3 regions of the Pantoea sp. X-Soil-YNGN-785 genome follow, and region 1 is predicted to be linked to each of the others. Evidence: predicted binding sites of a transcription regulator. Region 1 holds the regulator's gene; each other region holds the start of a gene.
The links. The regulator PurR, encoded in region 1, represses purine synthesis genes. The targets are predictions, from matches to a motif close to CANGCAAACGTTTGCNTG.

Region 1 (5,470 bases):
CGAGCTGATCGAGAACAAAGATGCCGGTAACGGCCTGGGCAACTAAACCTGCCCCTCAGCCCGCCTGACCCGGTGGGCTGAATCCCTTTCTCTGCGCTTCATCTGCTGCACCCGTCCCCGTTTTTTGCCATAATACGCGCTGCCCTTTTTCTGCAACGAGATCCTGATGTCTGAATCGAATTCCCCTAATGCACTCAATCAACGTTTCCGTGGCTTCTATCCGGTGGTGATCGACGTTGAAACCGCTGGTTTCAACGCGCAAACCGATGCGTTACTGGAGATTGCCGCTATCACGCTGAAAATGGATGAAGAGGGATGGATTCAGATTGACCAGACGCTGCATTTCAACGTCGAACCCTTTGTCGGCTCGCTGCTGCATCCGGAAGCGCTGGCCTTTACCGGTATCGATCCGAGTAATCCGCTGCGCGGCGCGGTGAGTGAATATGAGGCGCTGCACGCCATTTTCAAAATGGTGCGCAAGGGCATTAAAGATAGCGGCTGCAATCGCGCCATTATGGTGGCGCACAATGCCACGTTTGATCTGAACTTTATGTCAGCGGCAGCAGAACGTGCCAGCCTGAAGCGCAATCCGTTTCACCCGTTTGCCACCTTTGATACCGCAGCGCTGAGCGGACTGGTGCTGGGTCAGACGGTGCTGGCGAAAGCCTGTATTGCGGCGGGAATGGAGTTTGACAGTACGCAGGCGCATTCAGCGCTCTATGACACTCAGCAGACGGCGACACTGTTCTGCGAGCTGGTGAACCGCTGGAAACGGTTAGGTGGCTGGCCTCTGCCCTTCGCCGGGGGCGACGCAGACGCCACGACATCCGCATAAGGGATGCCACAATGAAAGAGGCCGACATAATGTCGGCCTTTTTTTATTCTGCTTCTTTAAATTTTTCTGCGGTCTCTTTGATCAGCGACTGCAGTTCACCACGCTGTAACATCTCGACGATGATGTCGCATCCACCAACCAGTTCACCATCCACCCATAGCTGCGGGAAGGTCGGCCAGTTAGCGTATTTCGGCAGCTCAGCACGAATGTCCGGGTTCTGCAGAATATCCACGTAAGCAAAACGCTCACCGCAGGCTGACAGCGCCTGCACCGCCTGTGCAGAGAAACCGCAGCTTGGCAGTTTCGGGGAACCTTTCATGTACAGCAGGATCGGGTTTTCTGCGATCTGGCGCTGAATTTTTTCTACAGTACTCATAATTGCCTTCCTTAATTCGTTACTTCGTGTTTGTTTATTGTAGCGACTTCACAGCGTGACTGAAAATGAGATTTTGCTCCCTGCCCGATTAAATGACCATCATTGTTAAGTCCCGTGCGCAGGACATTTAACTTCAGGTATTAACAGCTGGTAACAGTTTAATAATTCGTAATAATTCCGTTGGTATAACATGCTGAAAATGTTCATTTTCAGTGCAATCACGTGGGCTGCAAAGATTAACATTAAAAGGCATTACAGTTTTTAAGCGAACTGGACTAGAATGGCCTGGGCACTGATCCTGGATCAGATTAATCTCAACTTTGTCGCGGTGCGTAGTGGCCCTGACAACTTAACTAATTAATGGACTATGCGTTTAATCATTACGCTTTTTATGCTGGCCTTTGCGCAACTGTTTTTCAACATCGCCGCTGCGTCGCCTCACGCGCCGGTGAACGTCAATACGCATAAAGCAGAGAAAAAGAGTGCGCGCGACGATGAACGCCGCAAGCGTCGCCCGGTAAAAACGGTGACGAAAAAAACTCGTCTCAGCCCTGACCAAAAACTTAAAACGAAAAAACAGAAAAAAGTCGAACTCACTGCTAATCAGACGCCTGCTAAGAAGACCTCGCTCAAAACCGCCCGTATCAGCAAAAGCAAAGAAAAAAATAAAGAGAAGAAACGCTATGGGCATCAGCGCCAGCTGAAAACCGCTGAGGTCACCACCCGCGAGCCAGGCACGATTAAAATGAGCAAATCCCACCGCCAGCGCTATCAGAAGGCGCGTGAGACTGCAATGACCAAGCTGATGGGGCAGTTGGGTAAACCCTATCAGTGGGGCGGCACCTCTCCACATACCGGTTTCGATTGCAGCGGTCTGGTCTGGTATGCCTATAAAGACCTGGTGAAATTTAAGATCCCGCGTACCGCTAACGAGATGTATCACCTGCGTGACGCCGCGCCGATCAAGCGTGAGTCGCTGGAGAAAGGCGATCTGGTCTTCTTCCGTATTAATGGCCGCGGCACAGCGGACCACGTCGGCGTTTATTTGGGCGATGGCAAGTTTATTCAGTCGCCACGTACCGGCAAAGATATTCAGATCAGTGCATTAGGGGAAGATTACTGGCAGCGCCACTATATTGGTGCCCGTCGGGTGATGACGCCGAAAACGATACGCTGAGCAGCAGAACAGTCAGAAAAAAGCCGGGATAATCCCGGCTTTTTTTATTAGTGCAGAATGGCAGTAAAACTAAAGGCCACAATCATCAGCAGACAGCCGACAGTGGTCATCAAAGCCAGTTTCAAATCGGTACTCATTGCTTGCTCCTTAGTCACACACTTTGCAGGGATATGGCATTTTCCCACAGGGTCCGGTAAAAATCTCGTTTTATCCGTTCAGCCTTGTTAGAATCCCGCCTTTGTTGCGCAACGCGCGCAACCCTGATTCCGTTTGCGCATCTTTTCTGGCGTTTTTTCTCCGCCAGCGGCCTGTTTACCGGCCAGAAAAGCCGCATTTTTGCGGAAAAAACCCTGAGCAGACGCAAACGTTTAACATTACGCTTATCATAGAGTTAGGTAAGCACTGGAGTCCGATTTTCATGGCAACAATTAAAGATGTGGCGAAACGCGCTGGCGTCTCAACGACCACCGTTTCGCACGTCATCAATAAAACCCGCTTTGTCGCTGAAGAAACACGCGAGGCGGTCTGGCAGGCAATTAAGGAACTGCACTACTCGCCAAGTGCTGTGGCGCGCAGCCTGAAAGTAAACCACACCAAAACGCTGGGCCTGCTTGCCACCTCCAGCGAAGCGCCCTATTTCGCTGAAATTATTGAAGCGGTTGAAAACCACTGTTTTGACAAAGGCTATACGCTGATTTTGGGTAATGCGCATAACGATCTCCAAAAACAGCGCGCCTATCTCAGCATGATGGCGCAGAAGCGCGTCGATGGTCTGCTGGTGATGTGCTCTGAGTATCCGGACGATCTGCTGCAGATGCTGGAAGAGAACCGCAATATCCCGATGGTGGTGATGGACTGGGGCGAATCGCGCGCCGACTTTACTGATACAGTTCTCGATAACGCCTTCCAGGGCGGCTATCTGGCGGGACGTTATCTGATTGAACGCGGACACCGTGATATTGGTGCTATCCCCGGTCAGATGGAGCGCAATACCGGCGGCGGACGCCATGCCGGTTTTCTGAAGGCGCTGGAAGAAGCGGGTATTCAGCCGCGTGCCGAGTGGATTGTACAGGGTGACTTTGAGCCGGAGTCAGGCTATCAGGCGATGCAGCAGATCCTGTCACAGAAACAACGCCCTACGGCGGTGTTCTGCGGCGGTGACATCATGGCGATGGGGGCCATTTGCGCCGCCGACGAGATGGGTTTGCGCGTACCGCAGGATATTTCGATCATCGGCTATGACAATGTGCGCAACGCCCGCTATTTCGCCCCTGCCCTGACCACGGTGCATCAGCCAAAAGCCCAGCTGGGTGAGAAAGCGCTGGATATGCTGCTTGACCGCATCACCAGTAAGCGCGAAGTGTCACAAACGATTGAAGTCCATCCGACGCTGATTGAGCGCCGTTCAGTGGCAGATGGTCCGTTCCGCGACTATCGCCGCTAATCCTCGCTTAACCACTCCTGATTAAGCGTTTGCGCATCACCCAGATAGCTGAGCAACCAGCCTGTCGCCGGTGATGCGCGATCTTCTGCCCAGCTGACGCAACAGGGGCTATCCGGAAATGCCACCGGCAGCGTCAGTTCGACCAGCTCGCCGCTGTCGAGCAGTGGTCTGGCCAGATGACCCGGCACCATCGCCACACACAAGCCTGCCTGCACGCACTCCAGTCCGGTTTGCCACTCCGGCACCACCAGCCTGCGCTGGTTATCCAGCGTCCATGTCATACGACGCGGCAGTGCGCGTGATGTATCTTCCAGCACCAGTGACGGCCAGCTACGCAGCGTGTCATCATCGATCTGGTTCGCCTGAGTCAGAGGATGATCGGGCGCGACCACGCAGCGCCAGTTGAGCGTACCCATATCTCGAAATGCAAACCGTCCGCCTACCGGAATCGCCTGGGTGGCCCCAATCGCAACTTCCACCCGACCGTCGGCCAGTGCATCCCAGACGCCGTTAAAGACTTCATAGCTGATGATCAGTTCCATATCGGGGAAGTGGCGATAGAAGTCTTTGACCAGCTGCCGGGTGCGTTGAGGTTTGGCGATGCGGTCAACGGCAATGCTGAGCTGCCCGCGCCAGCCGTTGGCCAGCTGCTGACACTGACGCCGGGTGGCAAGCATTTTTTTGATGACGCTGCGCCCTTCCCGAACAAAATGTTCGCCTGCTGGCGTCAGCACCACTTCGCGATGCTGGCGTTCGAACAGCGGCACTGCCAGCCAGTTCTCCAGCTGACGCACCGTGTAGCTGATGGCAGAGGGCACCCGATGCAGCTCCTGAGCAGCGGCGCTGAAGCTGCCCCCGCGGGCGACCGCGTCAACGACCTCTAATGCATATTCTGACCACATAATCTGCCTTCAAAAATTTTAACAGCAATCGGCAAATATTACCGTTTCACAGCGGCAAACGCACCTTTTACACTCTGCCGCGTTCATCCTGCAAAAATGAGAATGAGATGTTGTCGAATAAAGGATTTATGCCCTACCTTGCCCTGCTGAGCATGCTCGGCTTTTTAGCCACAGATATGTACCTGCCCGCCTTTGGTGCGATGCAGCAAACGTTTAATACCTCGCCGGGCCTGATCAGCGCCAGTATGAGTCTCTTTCTGGCGGGTTTCGCCTGTGGGCAGCTCTTCTGGGGACCGCTTTCCGATCGCATTGGACGTAAACCGGTGCTGCTGGCCGGACTGGCCATGTTTGGCATCGGCTGTGCGGGCATGCTGTGGGTGAATGATATCACTCTGATGCTGGCGCTGCGCTTTGTGCAGGCGATTGGCGTCTGTGCTGCGGCCGTGAGCTGGCAGGCACTGGTAGTGGATCGCTATCCTGCCGCGCGCGCTAACAAAGTCTTTGCCACGATTATGCCGCTGGTTGCGCTCTCCCCGGCGCTGGCCCCGTTGCTGGGTGCCTGGCTCATCGGCCATTTCCACTGGCGTTCGATTTTCCTGGTGCTGACGCTGATTGCGGTGGCGTTGATTCTGACCACGCTGCGCCTGCCCACCGTACGCCAGGAAGCACGCGAGAAAGGAGCCCAGCCTGGCTTTTTCACTCTGCTGAAATCACGGGTTTACAGCGGCAACGTGCT
Region 2 (5,470 bases), 1.2 Mb from region 1:
CCCCATCGCCTGTACGCTGGCCAGCAGGGCGTGCATGTCCTGTTCCGCCACCGCATTGATACCAATCTTCATCAGCTTCCAGGAGAAGTCCTTTGCCACCAGGCCCGATGCGCCGATGCCGACCAGTAAAATGCGCCGGGCATTTTTCAGCAGCTGTAACACATCGTTGAGCTTCTCTTCGCTATTGATATCCAGCGTGGCGCGGATCGCCGAGAGCTTTTCGGTCAGCAGCTTTTCGCCCACCATTTTAAGCGGATCGTCGCTGAGAATATGGTTATGCACGGTAATGGCATCCTTGTCCGCCAGTGACTCACTCAGAGCCAGCTTAAGCGCCGGAAAGCCTTTATATCCCAGCTTCTGAGCAAATTTCACCACGCTCGACTGGCTGACGCCCGACTCTTCCGCCAGCTTTTGCGAACTCAGGTGACGTGCCCGATCGGGTTGCGACAGTAAAAAATCCGCCAGCCGACGCTCGTTCAATGCCAGACGTGGATAAAGCTGGCGAATGCGCAGCAATGAACTCATGCCCAATCCTCATAATTCAGGGATAATCAGTGAAGAATAAACTATTCATCGGGCATTGTAGTCATCGGAATTAAAAATGACCGTCATCGCCGTACCGCCTGATGATGGCTACACTACTCTTTATCATCCCGGAATCAGCCGTTAAGGAGAGTTGTTTGACCAGGGGAACACAACGTCGCATCGTATTTTTCGACCTCGATGGCACTTTGCATCAGCAGGACATGTTCGGCACCTTTATGCGCTATCTGCTGCGTCGCCGCCCGCTTAATCTGCTGCTGCTGGTGCCGTTACTGCCGGTGGTGGGCATCGGCCTGCTGTTTAAAGGCCGCGCGGCACGCTGGCCCATGAGCCTGCTGCTCTGGTCAATTACCTTTGGCCGATCCGAGCAGACATTGCTGCGCCTCGAAGCCGAGTTTGCCCAGTGGTTTCGCCTGCGCGTAAAAGCCTTTCCAGTGGTACAGCAGCGCCTGACGGATTACCTCGGCAGTGATGACGCTGACGTCTGGCTGATCACCGGATCGCCACAGTCGCTGGTGGAGCAGGTCTATTACGACTCCGCGTTTCTGCCACGCGTGAAGCTGATTGCCAGTCAGATGCGTCGCGGCTGGGGCGGGCGTGTGCTGGCGATGCGCTGCCTCGGTCATGAGAAAGTGGCTCAGCTTGAAGAGAAAATCGGCACGCCGTTACAGCTCTACAGTGGCTACAGCGACAGCAAACAGGACAACCCGTTACTGTTCTTCTGTCAGCATCGCTGGCGTGTAACCCCGGCGGGTGAACTGCAACAGCTGGAATAAGTTTCGACACGCTCGCAGAGATCGCTATAATGCGCCGCTTTTCAGTCGCCCGGAGTGGTCAGCGTGAAACAACAAGATGAATACTGGATGCGCCATGCGCTCAGCCTGGCGCGCCGCGCCTGGGAGCAGGGCGAAGTGCCGGTGGGGGCCGTGCTGGTTCAGAACGACCGGGTGATTGGGGAAGGCTGGAACCGGCCCATCGGCCAGCACGATCCGACCGCGCATGCAGAGATCATGGCGCTGCGGCAGGGCGGTAAAGTACTGGAAAATTACCGCCTGCTGGATACAACGCTTTACGTCACGCTGGAGCCGTGTGTGATGTGTGCCGGTGCCATGGTTCACAGCCGTATTAGCCGACTGGTCTATGGTGCGCACGATATTAAAAGTGGGGCGGCGGGATCGCTGCTGGATGTGCTGGGCCATCCTGGCATGAATCATCAGGTTGAACTGCATAGTGGCGTGCTGGCTGAAGAGTGTGCCGCCATGCTGAGCGACTTCTTCCGTATGCGTCGCGAGCAGAAAAAAGCGCTGCGTCAGGCGCAACGCCAGGGTTAGTTCATGGCGATCTTCGGTTCGACCGCCGGGTAGCCCTTCGCCAGTTCGGCCTGGGCTTCAGCCTGCCGCGCCAGACGCTTCTCCTGCTCCTGCAGATAACCCACCAGGCTTATCTGATACTTGCGGATATTCTCCACGTAGTTATAGGCTTCATGCCCACGGGCATAGCCATAAGCTGTCTGAGTGTAGTAGCGCTTCTGGCTTAACATGGGCAGACGCAGCTTCACATCCGCCCAGCTGTCCGGATTACCGCCCTGGCGGGCCGTCAGTTTGCGGACGTCAAGCATATGGGCATAACCCATGTTATAAGCCGCCAGCGCAAACCAGATGCGCTCATCTTCCGGGATGGTCTGCGGCACCTTCGCCATCATATCCTGCAGATACTGACTGCCGCCGCGAATGCTCTGTTCGGGATCGGTTCGATCGCCCACATCCAGGCTATCAGCGGTGTTACGCGTCAGCATCATCATGCCGCGCACGCCGGTCGGCGAGGTAGCCTGCGGGTTCCAGTGCGACTCCTGATAGGAGATCGCCGCCAGCAGCCGCCAGTCGATGCTGGTGGCGTACTTCTCAAACAGCGGCTTGATGTCGGGCAGCGTATTGTCGATGGCGCGCAGGAACGTGCGGGTATCAACATAGTCAAAGGTGCCGACGTGACCGAGGTATTTCTCCTCCAGCCGCGCCATCGCGCCTTCTTCGCCCATACCATTAAAAAAGTCGAGCATTGCTGCATTCAGACTGTCGTCATCGCTGTGCCGCACATACCAGGTCACCGGCTCTTCATCGGTAACGTCGAACGCCACCGCCAGCTGCGGATAGATGCGCTGCAGCAGGGCGATGGTCACCGAGTCACCAATGGTGTAGTCGAGCTTGCCGTCGGCGACCGCTTCCAGCAGGGCCTTAGGACTCTGATCGGTGGAGATCGCCCAGTCCAGATCGGGGAACTGATTGGAACGGGCGCTCTTGAGCGTGGACAGATAGGCCGATCCGGACGCAACTGTCAGCCGCCCCTTTAAGTCACCGAGGTTTTTAGGGCGTGGCTTATCCACGCGATAGACCAGCTGTTGTGAAACGTTGTAGTAACCTGGCCCGGTCTGATAGCGCGTCAGGCGTTCATTGTTGTAGTTCAGGCCAGCGGCCAGCAAATCGGCTTTACCCTCGTCAAGATCATCAAACAGATCGCTCAGGTTAGGACGAACCGTCACCTTCAGTTTGACGCCAAGATAATCGGCGAAGCGTTTTGCCAGCTCATAATCCATACCGGCCGGTAACTGGTTAACTGTGTAGTACGTTAATGGGGAGTTGATGGTACTGACCCGCAGGACTCCCCGTGATTTAATCTGTGAAATCCTGTCCTGCCCACCCCCATACCAGGGAATGGATGGCCACAGCGCTAACGCTAACAGCACGGCAACCAGACCGATAAACAGATAATTAAATTTTAGGCGTTTCAAATAGTTATCTCTCGCTGGCTCTAAGGCCTCTGTCTTTTAAAGGCAGTATTTATCTTCTTTGAACTCCCAGAGCGAGGGGCATTTTGCGCAACAAAATCACACTGAGCAACTTTTATAGCAGCTTTTGCGCAAAATTCAGGCAAATCCGGGTTGCCAAAAATTGTGCGCAAACGGTTTCGTCGCGAGGTCGCTTTCTCTATAATACGCCCCGTTTTCCCTGTTGCGCCCAATCAAGCGTCGCCCGGCGCCCTGACGAGAGACTTATTAATGGAAATTCTGCGTGGTTCGCCCGCCCTGTCGGCATTTCGTGTAAACAAACTGCTGACCCGCTTTCAGGACGCTCATCTGCCGGTGAGTGATATTTACGCTGAGTACATCCATTTTGCTGATGTCAGTACGCCTTTAACCGCTGACGAACAGAGCCGCCTGCAACGCCTGCTGAAGTATGGTCCCTCTCTCGCTGAACATGCCCCACAGGGACGTCTGCTGCTGGTGACACCACGTCCCGGCACCATTTCGCCCTGGTCATCCAAAGCCACCGACATTGCTCATAACTGCGGCCTGCCGCAGGTACGTCGTCTGGAACGCGGTCTGGCTTTTTATGTGCAGGCTCCGCAACTGACAGAAGCGCAGTGGCAGACGCTGGGTACACTGCTGCACGATAGGATGATGGAAACGGTCTATAGCGATCTGGCCCAGGCTGAGCAGCTGTTTGCGCACCATACGCCGCAGCCGGTGAAGAGCGTCGATCTGCTGGGTGAGGGCCGTCAGGCGCTGGTTCAGGCAAATATCTCGCTGGGTCTGGCGCTGGCAGACGATGAAATTGACTACCTGGTGGCGGCATTTACCGCGCTGGGCCGCAATCCCAACGACATTGAACTCTATATGTTTGCGCAGGCGAACTCTGAGCACTGTCGTCACAAGATCTTCAACGCCGACTGGATTATCGACGGCGAGAAACAGCCGAAGTCGCTGTTTAAGATGATCAAAAACACCATGGAGCAGACGCCGGACTTCGTGCTCTCTGCTTATAAAGATAACGCCGCCGTGATGGAAGGGTCAGAGGTTGGCCGCTTCTTTGCTGACGCCGGCGAGAGCGAATACCGCTGGCATCAGGAAGCCGCGCACATCCTGATGAAGGTGGAGACGCATAACCATCCAACGGCCATCTCGCCGTGGCCTGGTGCCGCGACCGGTTCCGGTGGTGAGATCCGTGATGAAGGCGCAACCGGACGCGGCTCCAAGCCCAAAGCGGGCCTGGTTGGATTTTCGGTCTCTAACCTGCGCATTCCGGGCTTTGAACAGCCGTGGGAAGAGGACTTCGGCAAACCAGCCCGCATCGTCAGCGCGCTGGAAATCATGACCGACGGTCCCCTGGGTGGCGCTGCGTTTAACAATGAATTTGGTCGTCCGGCGCTGAATGGCTACTTCCGTACCTATGAAGAGCAGGTCACCAGCCACAACGGCACCGAGCTGCGCGGCTATCACAAGCCGATTATGCTGGCGGGCGGCATCGGTAACATCCGTGCCGATCATGTGCAGAAAGGCGAAATCACCGTCGGCGCGAAGCTGGTTGTGCTGGGTGGACCGGCTATGAACATCGGCCTGGGCGGCGGCGCAGCATCATCCATGGCCTCGGGCCAGTCTGATGCCGATCTCGACTTCGCCTCGGTTCAGCGTGATAACCCGGAAATGGAACGCCGTTGCCAGGAAGTGATCGACCGCTGCTGGCAGCTGGGCGATGAGAACCCGATTCTGTTTATTCACGACGTAGGCGCGGGCGGCCTTTCCAACGCCATGCCGGAGCTGGTCAGCGATGGTGGCCGCGGTGGCCGGTTTAACCTGCGTGACATCCTGAGTGACGAGCCAGGCATGAGCCCGCTGGAAGTCTGGTGTAACGAATCACAGGAACGTTATGTGATGGCCGTCGCGCCCGATCAGCTGGCACAGTTTGAGGCGATCTGCCAGCGCGAACGCGCTCCGTTCGCGGTGATTGGTGAAGCGACCGAAGAACTGCACCTGAGCCTGGAAGATAGTCATTTCGATAATAAGCCAATCGACATGCCGCTTGACGTGCTGCTGGGCAAAACGCCGAAGATGACGCGTGATGTGGTGACACAGCAGGCACAGGGGACCGAACTG
Region 3 (5,470 bases), 1.1 Mb from region 1:
CATCTGTCGCTGTGGTATGGCGAGCGCCAGGCGCTGCAGGATATTTCGCTGCAGGTGCCGAAAAACAGGATTACCGCGCTGATTGGCCCCTCGGGCTGCGGCAAGTCGACGCTGCTGCGCTGCTTTAATCGCATGAACGACGTGATTGATCACTGCCGGGTAGAGGGTGAAGTGTTACTGGGATCGCAGCCGATCCTGCGCCCCGAACAGGATCTCTCCGCGCTGCGCCGTCGGGTCGGCATGGTGTTTCAGCGGCCTAATCCTTTTCCAAAATCGATTTATGAAAATGTGGTTTACGGGCTGCGTTTACAGGGTGTGCGCGATCGGCGGGTACTGAACGAGGCGTGTGAGCGTGCGCTGCGTGCGGCGGCGCTGTGGGGTGAGGTGAAAGATCAGCTGTCACAGAATGCGCTGACGCTCTCGACCGGACAGCAGCAGCGGCTGGTGATTGCCCGCGCCATTGCCATTGAGCCGGAAGTGCTGCTGCTGGATGAGCCGACCTCCGCGCTGGATCCGATCTCCACGCTGGTGATTGAAGAGCTGATGACCACGCTGAAGCAGCACTTCACGCTGGTGCTGGTGACGCACAACATGCAGCAGGCCTCGCGCGTGTCAGATTACACCGCGTTTATGCATCAGGGCGCGTTAGTGGAGTTTGATGAGACTGACCGGATCTTCACCGCGCCGAAACAGCGACGAACCGAAGATTACATTACGGGTCGTTACGGCTGAGAAAGGAGATACAGCGGGTTTTCGTGCGGGGCGAATGAAGCACCGGCTCAGGGAGCCAGTGCCCTTCGTAAAGACGCTTTAAGCTTTTCAGCCGTTTGTGGGAAAATCTGTCACGGCTTTTAGAACGTCAATCGTTAGCATAGCCTTGTGGTGGCAGCGCTTCGCCATCCAGCCAGGCTTTACCGTCACGCATCAATAGCCGGCCTTCAACAAACCAGCCAATCACCAGCGGATAGATCGCGTGTTCCTGGTGCTGCACCCGCTCGGTAATCTCCGCTTCGCTATCGTCAGGAAAGACCGGGACTTTAGCCTGCAGGATTACCGGACCGCCATCCAGTTCATCCGTCACGAAATGCACGGAAGTACCATGTTCGCTGTCACCATTTTCCAGCGCCTGACGATGCGTATGCAGTCCTGGATATTTCGGCAGCAGGGAAGGATGGATGTTCAGCAGGCGATCGTGAAAATGCGCCACGAAAGCGCTGCTGAGAATGCGCATATAACCGGCCAGCACGATCAAATCCGGACTATAGGCTTCTATTTCAGCGATGAGCTGACGATCAAAAGCTTCGCGGTCAGCGAAGTCGCTGGCGGCAAGCGCATGGGCGGGAATCCCCGCCTCCTGCGCCCGCGTCAGCCCATAAGCAGCAGCACGGTTACTGAACACGGCAGCGACGCTGCCGTGAATCCGCCCGCTTTTACAGGCATCAAGGATGGACTGAAGGTTACTTCCGTTGCCGGAAATCAGTACAACCAGCTTCTTCATCCGTTGATGACCACACGCTCTTCGGCATCCGACGCTTTAATCACGCCGAGCTTCCAGGCTTTCTCGCCTGCGGCCTGCATCAGCGCAATCGCTTTGTCCGCGTCTGCCGGGCTCAGTGCGATGATCATGCCGACGCCACAGTTAAAGGTACGATACATCTCGAAACGGCTGACGTTGCCCGCCTGCTGTAACCAGCTGAAGACCGCCGGCCACTGCCAGCTCTTCTCGTCGATGACAGCCTGGGTGTTGTCGGGCAGGACTCGCGGGATATTTTCCCAGAAGCCGCCGCCGGTCAGGTGCGCGATAGCGTGCACATCGACCTGCTCAATCAGGCTCAGGATATTTTTCACGTAGATGCGGGTCGGTTCCAGCAGATGATCGGCCAGCGGTTTGCCTTCCAGCTGTTCAGCCAGCGGATCGGTGTTGCTGACTTCCAGAATCTTACGCACCAGCGAATAGCCGTTGGAGTGCGGGCCACTGGAGCCGAGGGCGATCAGTACGTCGCCATCCTGCACCTTGCTGCCGTCGATAATTTCTGACTTTTCCACCACGCCGACACAGAAACCGGCCACGTCGTAATCTTCGCCGTGATACATGCCTGGCATCTCAGCGGTTTCACCGCCCACCAGCGCACAACCTGACTGCAGACACCCTTCGGCGATGCCGGTGATCACTGCAGAGGCGGTATCCACATCCAGTTTGCCGGTGGCGTAGTAGTCGAGGAAGAAGAGCGGCTCAGCGCCCTGAACCACCAGGTCATTGACGCACATCGCGACCAGGTCAACACCAATGGCATCGTGACGTTTGAGATCCATCGCCAGACGCAGCTTGGTGCCCACGCCATCGGTGCCGGAGACCAGCACGGGTTCACGGTATTTTTGCGGCAGCGCGCAAAGCGCACCAAAACCGCCCAGTCCACCCATCACTTCCGGGCGACGCGTCTTTTTCACTACGCCTTTAATACGGTCAACCAGAGCGTTACCAGCATCAATATCAACACCGGCGTCTTTGTAACTGAGAGAGGTTTTGTCGGTCACTGCGAGGTCCCCACGCGAGTTGCGGTTGGTGGTTTAAAATAAAGCGCGGCAATTCTATCAGTGCAGGCAAACGTTTGCGAGTCCGGCATTGCGCATCGGGCGATTTTCATTAATCCTCTATTTGTCCCGGTAAAAGCCGCGGCTTTGCGCAAGACCAGGTGGCGCAGCGTGCAAAAGGCGGTATAATCCCGCGATTTTTTTTAGCTCAACTCATTCCGGGAGAACACCAATGAAGATCGTGGAAGTCAGACACCCGCTGGTCAAACATAAACTGGGCCTGATGCGTGAGCATGATATCAGTACAAAGCGTTTTCGCGAGCTGGCCTCTGAAGTGGGCAGCCTGCTGACCTACGAAGCGACCGCCGATCTGGAAACAGAGCGCGTCACCATTGAGGGCTGGAACGGCCCGGTAGAGATCGATCAGATCAAAGGCAAAAAAATCACGGTGGTCCCGATCCTGCGTGCCGGCCTGGGCATGATGGAAGGGGTGCTGGAACACGTTCCCAGCGCCCGTATCAGCGTGGTGGGTGTTTACCGTGATGAAGAGACGCTGGAGCCGGTTCCCTATTTCCAGAAGCTGGTCTCTAACATCGAAGAGCGCCTGGCGCTGGTGGTCGACCCGATGCTGGCGACCGGTGGCTCCATGATTGCTACTATCGACCTGCTGAAGAAAGCGGGCTGCACCAGCATCAAAGTGCTGGTTCTGGTTGCCGCACCAGAGGGGATTGCCGCACTGGAGAAAGCGCATCCTGACGTCGAGCTTTACACTGCGTCAGTGGATCAGGGACTGAACGAAAAGGGTTATATCATTCCCGGGCTCGGCGATGCCGGGGACAAGATTTTCGGAACCAAATAAATCGCACAGCCGACCAGAGAGTCGGCTTTTTTTTGACAAAAATAATGCCCCGAACGGATTCGGTCTGCCGCAAGGCGCACCGGCGTGCCTGCTGCTGTGCCAGAGGCGCGAACCCACGGGGATACAAAACATAAGGGGATAAATGATGACTCGTCGCGCCATTGGCGTCAGTGAACGGCCGCCGTTACTGCAAACCATTCCACTCAGCCTGCAACACCTGTTTGCCATGTTTGGTGCCACGGTACTGGTGCCGATTCTGTTCCACATCAACCCGGCGACGGTGCTGTTGTTTAACGGTGTCGGCACACTGATTTATCTTTTTATCTGTAAAGGCAAAATTCCTGCCTACCTCGGTTCCAGTTTTGCCTTTATCTCGCCGGTGCTGCTGCTGTTGCCGCTGGGTTACGAGGTCGCGCTGGGCGGATTTATCCTGTGCGGCGTGCTGTTCTGTATCGTGGCGCTGATTGTGAAACGCGCGGGCACCGGCTGGCTCGACGTAATGTTTCCTCCGGCAGCGATGGGCGCGATTGTCGCCGTCATCGGTCTGGAGCTGGCGGGTGTCGCCGCCAATATGGCTGGCCTGCTGCCCGCTGAAGGCAGTGCGCCCGACAGCAAAACCGTGCTGATTTCGCTGGTCACGCTGGCGGTAACGGTCTTCGGTTCGGTACTGTTCCGTGGCTTCCTGGCGATTATCCCGATTCTGGTCGGTGTGGTGGCAGGCTATCTGCTCTCTGCCTTTATGGGCATCGTTGACTGGAGTGGCGTGGTCAAAGCCCCCTGGTTTGCCCTGCCAACCTTCTATACGCCGCGCTTCGAGTGGGTGGCAATGCTGACGATTCTGCCTGCGGCGCTGGTGGTCATTGCCGAGCATATCGGTCATCTGGTGGTTACGGCCAACATCGTGAAAAAAGATCTGATTCGCGACCCTGGCCTGCATCGTTCAATGTTCGCTAACGGCTTATCCACCGTTATTTCTGGCTTCTTTGGTTCGACGCCGAATACGACCTACGGTGAAAACATCGGCGTGATGGCGATTACCCGCGTCTATAGCACCTGGGTGATTGGCGGTGCGGCGATTCTGGCGATTCTGCTCTCCTGCGTCGGCAAACTGGCGGCGGTGATCCAGGCGATCCCGGTGCCGGTGATGGGCGGCGTGTCGCTGCTGCTGTATGGCGTGATTGGCGCATCCGGTATCCGCGTGTTGATCGAATCCAAAGTCGATTACAACAAAGCGCAGAATCTGATCCTGACCTCGGTGATCCTGATCATCGGCGTCAGCGGGGCGAAGGTACATATCGGTGCGGCAGAGCTGAAAGGCATGGCGCTGGCGACGATCGTGGGTGTTGGCCTGGCGCTGATCTTCCGCGTGATCTCGCTGTTGCGTCCGGAAGAAGTGGTGCTGGAGGCTGAAGAACCGCGCGAACATTGATCGCAGCGCGCCTGACAGGATCGGGGCAGGGACGCCCCATTCATCTCTTTCTGAAAACTGTGTTAGACTTCCCCCGATTTTTTGCTTGTTCTCTTGCTGAGGTGCTTCTGAACACGCCGGCACAATTGTCATTGCCACTCTATTTACCCGACGATGAAACCTTCTCCAGCTTCTGGCCGGGGGAAAACCCGTCGCTGATTGCCGCACTCAAAGGCGCTCTCAACCAACAACATGGCAGCTATCTCTACTTCTGGTCACGCGAAGGCGGTGGGCGGAGCCATCTGCTGCACGCCGCGTGCGCTGAAATGTCCGCGCGCAGCGAAGCGGTCGGTTACGTTCCGCTGGATAAACGCACCTGGTTTGTGCCGGAAGTGCTGGAAGGAATGGAGCAGCTGTCACTGGTCTGCATCGATAACATCGAGTGCATTGCAGGCGAACCGGAGTGGGAGATGGCGATCTTCGATCTCTATAACCGCATTCTGGAAACCGGCAATACGCGCCTGTTTATTACCGGCGATCGTCCGCCACGTCAGCTGAATCTGCAGCTGCCCGATCTCGCCTCGCGGCTGGACTGGGGGCAGATCTATCGACTGCAGCCGCTCTCCGACGAAGACAAACTGCAGGCGCTGCAACTTCGTGCCGGGTTACGT

Region 2: the regulator PurR is predicted to act here: its motif matches at 3,492-3,509, upstream of purL (phosphoribosylformylglycinamidine synthase).
Region 3: the regulator PurR is predicted to act here: its motif matches at 2,599-2,616, upstream of purM (phosphoribosylformylglycinamidine cyclo-ligase).

What each region holds. Positions count from the first base shown of each region.
Region 1 covers NZ_AP035942.1:1,817,466-1,822,935, reverse strand. Annotated here, with positions in the region: gene gloA (lactoylglutathione lyase) at 1-46, shown strand, start outside; gene rnt (ribonuclease T) at 167-835, shown strand; gene AC6I8E_RS08435 (Grx4 family monothiol glutaredoxin) at 879-1,214, opposite strand; gene AC6I8E_RS08430 (C40 family peptidase) at 1,579-2,388, shown strand; gene cydH (cytochrome bd-I oxidase subunit CydH) at 2,436-2,525, opposite strand; gene purR (HTH-type transcriptional repressor PurR) at 2,807-3,832, shown strand; gene punR (DNA-binding transcriptional activator PunR) at 3,829-4,734, opposite strand; gene punC (purine nucleoside transporter PunC) at 4,842-5,470, shown strand, end outside.
Region 2 covers NZ_AP035942.1:3,000,165-3,005,634, reverse strand. Annotated here, with positions in the region: gene AC6I8E_RS13875 (MurR/RpiR family transcriptional regulator) at 1-525, opposite strand, end outside; gene yfhb (phosphatidylglycerophosphatase C) at 681-1,319, shown strand; gene tadA (tRNA adenosine(34) deaminase TadA) at 1,407-1,874, shown strand; gene mltF (membrane-bound lytic murein transglycosylase MltF) at 1,871-3,328, opposite strand; gene purL (phosphoribosylformylglycinamidine synthase) at 3,596-5,470, shown strand, end outside.
Region 3 covers NZ_AP035942.1:2,933,805-2,939,274, reverse strand. Annotated here, with positions in the region: gene pstB (phosphate ABC transporter ATP-binding protein PstB) at 1-732, shown strand, start outside; gene purN (phosphoribosylglycinamide formyltransferase) at 860-1,498, opposite strand; gene purM (phosphoribosylformylglycinamidine cyclo-ligase) at 1,495-2,535, opposite strand; gene upp (uracil phosphoribosyltransferase) at 2,765-3,391, shown strand; gene uraA (uracil permease) at 3,537-4,820, shown strand; gene hda (DnaA inactivator Hda) at 4,928-5,470, shown strand, end outside.